Regions from separate parts of the Enterobacter sp. UPMP2052 genome, predicted to be linked through region 2. Evidence: predicted binding sites of a transcription regulator. Region 2 holds the regulator's gene; the other holds the start of a gene.
What was found. Region 2 encodes LexA, which represses DNA repair genes until DNA is damaged. Its sites were predicted from a motif close to TNCTGTATGTACATACAGNA; they were not measured.
Positions count from the first base shown of each region.

Region 1: the regulator LexA is predicted to act here: its motif matches at 1,071-1,090, upstream of rmuC (DNA recombination protein RmuC).

Region 1 covers NZ_JBSKJR010000015.1:17,014-19,218, forward strand. Annotated here, with positions in the region: gene rmuC (DNA recombination protein RmuC) at 1-1,027, opposite strand, end outside; gene udp (uridine phosphorylase) at 1,167-1,928, opposite strand; gene ACWKX3_RS22025 (dienelactone hydrolase family protein) at 2,184-2,205, shown strand, end outside.
Region 2 covers NZ_JBSKJR010000012.1:35,817-38,021, reverse strand. Annotated here, with positions in the region: gene dinF (MATE family efflux transporter DinF) at 1-921, opposite strand, end outside; gene lexA (transcriptional repressor LexA) at 987-1,595, opposite strand; gene ACWKX3_RS20680 (diacylglycerol kinase) at 1,704-2,072, opposite strand.

The sequences.
Region 1 (2,205 bases), on a different contig from region 2:
CCAGCATAATGTTATTTTTCAGCGCTTCCGTTATCAGTTCGGGCTGTCTGTCGAGCGCCAGCAGAAACGCGGGTTCGACCGGGATAAACATGAGCACGTAGTCCAGCGAACGCAGCCCCGGCAGCTGCTGGTAGTCTTTGCGGCCCAGCAGACGAATGTGGTTACGCACCGACGCGATATGCTCCTGCAGCGCCGATTCGCGGGTATAGTCATCGTCCGCGTTGAAGTAGCGTTCATACGCCACCAGCGTCATTTTGGCATCAATCACCACGTCCTTGCCCTGCGGCAGGCGGACAATCACATCCGGCTGCATGCGCGAGCGGGCATCGTTTTCAATGCTGACCTGCGTCTCGTATTCATGCCCTTCCCGCAGGCCAGAGGCTTCCAGCACGCGGGTCAGCACCACTTCGCCCCAGTTGCCCTGCGCTTTGTTATCGCCTTTCAGCGCGCGCGTCAGGTTGATGGCTTCCTGCGCCATCTGGGCGTTCAGTTGCTGGAGGTTACGAATTTCATGGGCCAGGGTGTGGCGCTCTCGCGCCTCCATGCCAAAGCTGTCCTGCACCTGGCGGCGAAAGCCATCAAGCTGTTCGCGCAGGGGCGTCAGCAGGCTGTTCAGACTTTGGCGGTTTTGTTCGTCAACGCGGCGGTTGCTGTGCTCGAAAATGCGGTTCGCGAGGTTCTCAAACTGCTCGCTCAGGCGTTGTTCGCTGTTGATCATCTGGCGGATTTTGTCTTCCGCATGCAGCTGGGTAGATTCAAGGCGGGTAGTCACTTCGCGAAGATCGGCTTCCAGCGAGGTGTTGATATCACGCAGATTGCGCACTTCGTTATTAAGCAGCTCGCACTCGTCGCGCCAGTGACCACTTTGGGCAAGCTGTTGTTTTACCGCGCTTAGTTCGGCAACCATCTCTTCACGCTCTGCCAGCTGGTCGGCCTTTTGCTGCGCGTGCTGGTAGCTGGCGATCAGCCAGCCTACGCCCACGCTCACCAGCGCAACCACTGCATAAATCAGGATAGAGATATCCACACTGCCCCCTGCATCAACGAATTTCCCGCATAAAATAGAATTGTGCTGTATAAACGTCCAGTTTGAAAGGGTTTTCCTGCGAGGCGCTACGCAAAAAGAAAAGGCCGAACGTGTCGGCCTTTTATCTCAGAAGAGAGGATTAGATCAGGCGGCGAGCCGCTTCAACCACGATTTTCACCGCATGACTTTCGGTCTGCTTCATGGTCTCAGCGTTCGGGATCTCCTGCTGGGTGCGGTTAACGATAACGCCCGCCACCATACCGGCGCGCAGGCCCTGGCTGGCACACATGGTCAGCAGGGTTGCAGATTCCATTTCGTAGTTCATCACGCCCATTGACTGCCACTCTTCCATGGAGCCTTTAAAGCGGCTGACCACGCGGCCAGAGAAGGTGTCGTAACGCTCCTGGCCCGGATAGAAGGTATCTGAAGAGGCGGTGACGCCCACGTGCGTGGTGGCACCAATGGATTTCGCCGCGTCCACCAGCGCAGTGGTACATTCAAAATCAGCGACGGCCGGGAATTCCATCGGCGCAAAGTGCAGGCTTGCACCATCCAGACGCACGGATGCGGTCGTGACCAGCACGTCACCCACGTTGATGTGTGGCTGAATGGCGCCCGTGGTACCGATACGCAGGAAAGTACGAATGCCCAGCTGAGCGAGTTCTTCAACAGCGATAGAGGTCGACGGGCCACCGATACCGGTAGAGCAGACGATGACCGCTTTGCCATCCAGCTCCGCGCGCCAGGTGGTAAATTCACGATGGGCTGCCAGCTTAACCGGCTTATCCATCAGAGCGGCGATCTTTTCCACACGCTCAGGATCGCCAGGGACGATAGCCAGCGTAGCCCCTTGTAAATCGTTTTTAGTGAGGCCGAGATGAAAAACATCAGACTTAGACATAGGTGACTCCTCTGTGGGTCGGTTAGTCAGAAGAAGTAAAAAGGTACTTTACAGAAGCAAAGCGCTGAATTTCGTGACACATCTCACCATGAATGAAAATGATTGCAGTTAATTTCCGTCAAATAGTGATTTACATCACATTAACAAGTTATATCGTAGGACACTGCACAAAAGATAGACCGTATCAGGCACTGTGGATTGTTAACCTGGTGTCTATATTTACCTTTGCGCTAACTCATTGGTACGGAGAATGCCATGACTGAAAAAACCGGCTTTG
Region 2 (2,205 bases):
AAGCTGGCCGCTTTCACGCGCACCGTATGCCTGCCCGGAATGGGCTTCAACCGCATAGGCAAAACCATCCAGCGCGTAGGCGGTAAAGGTCAGGAGCGTCATTAACACCGCATTGACGGCAACAATTTCTGGCCCAAGGCGCGCCCCGAAGACCGTCAGCGCACCGAAGCAGAGCTGTAACAGCAGCGAGCGCAGCATGATATCCCGATTGAGCGCCAGCAGCTTACGCATATTGCCCCGCCAGGCGGTTTTGAGCAGCGCAACCGAGATCCCGCGCATCGCCAGAGCGCGCCAGACCATCCACAAGCCAATCAAAAATGTCCCGTACTCGGCGATTGCGGTTGCCAGCGCCGCCCCCCGCACGTTCATATGCAGGCCCATGACCAGCCAGAGATCGAGCACAATGTTGAGCAGGTTACCGACCACCAGCAGGATCACCGGCGCGCGGGCGTACTGCACGCCCAGCAGCCAGCCAAGCAGAACCAGGTTTGCCAGCGAAGCGGGCGCACTCAGCCAGCGGATTTCGAGGAAACGCCGCGCCTGCTCCAGCACTGCTTCGCTGCCGCCCACGATATGCAGCGCCAGGTCTATCAGCGGCGTGCGCAGCAAAACGATCAGCGCGCCTGCACCGAGCGCCAGGAATAAAGGTTGAACCAGCGCACGCGCCAGCCGCAGCGGATCTTTCGCGCCGTAGGCCTGGGCCGTCAGCCCTGTGGTGCTCATGCGTAAAAAGAGCAGCAGCATAAAGAGGAAGCTGGTTGCCGTGGCGCCAATCGCCACGCCGCCCAGATAGACGGGGGAATCCAGATGACCAATAACCGCCGTGTCCACCAGGCCGAGCAGAGGAACGGTAATATTGGAAAAAATCATCGGCAGCGCGAGACGCCAGAGTGCCTTATCAGAAGCAGTCAGCAGTGACATGGGAGAATACCGGGGACGATAAAACGAGACGGGCCGCGGAGAAACCGCAGCCCGTCAGGAAGAGATTACAGCCATTCGCCGTTGCGGATAACGCCAACGGCCAGCCCTTCAATGGAGAAGCTGTGTTCTCGCAGGTCTACCACAATAGGCGTGAATTCGTTGTTTTCCGGCAGCAGCTGCACGGTATTGCCTTGTTTCTTCAGGCGCTTAACGGTCACTTCATCATCAATGCGCGCAACCACAACCTGGCCGTTGCGTACGTCCTGCGTTTTGTGAACCGCCAGCAGATCGCCATCGAGAATACCGATGTCTTTCATCGACATCCCGCTAACGCGCAGCAGGAAATCAGCGCTCGGCTTAAACATACCGGGGTCCACCTGATAGTGGCTTTCGATATGCTGCTGTGCCAGCAGCGGTTCACCCGCCGCAACACGGCCAATCAGCGGAATACCCGTCTCTTCTTCAACAAGCAGGCGAATACCGCGTGATGCGCCAGAAACAATCTCAATGACGCCTTTACGCGCCAGCGCTTTGAGGTGTTCCTCAGCCGCGTTTGGAGAGCGGAAACCCAGACGCTGCGCGATTTCTGCACGCGTGGGTGGCATACCCGTCTGGCCGATATGATCCCGAATGAGATCAAACACCTCTTGCTGCCTGGTCGTTAACGCTTTCATTCCGCCCCCTGGGTGTATATACAGTTATGCTGTGAGTATATACAGTCAAAGGCGATTTTGGAACCAAAAACTGCACAAAAAACCAGGGACTTAATTATTCCTCGAGGCTCATCGGAAATGTGACCAAAGCAGCGTGACCCAGGTGATGGCTGCGATGATAATCGCCAGCAGCACGGCAGCCGATCCCATATCTTTAGCGCGACCCGAAAGCTCATGAAATTCTGAACCAATTCGGTCTACCACTGCCTCAATAGCGCTATTGATAATTTCCACTATCATCACCAGAAGTACGGAACCAATGAGGAGTACGCGGGTTATGGCATCAACATCAAGGAAACACGCGATGATAACCGCGACAATCGCGGCAACCGCTTCCTGGCGGAAAGCAGCTTCATTGATCCATGCGGCGCGGAAACCTTTCCATGAATAGCCTGCAGCTTTGATGATTCGGGTTAACCCAGTGGTATTATTGGCCATTAAAAGAACCTTATAGTGGAAATAGCGTCAGTAACTATACACAAAATCATTCATGCTGCCTCAGGCGAGCCTGAAGGATGCAGTGTATATAGCCGCAGCGCGTTTTGCTGCAGCCTGAAGTATGACGGGTAAC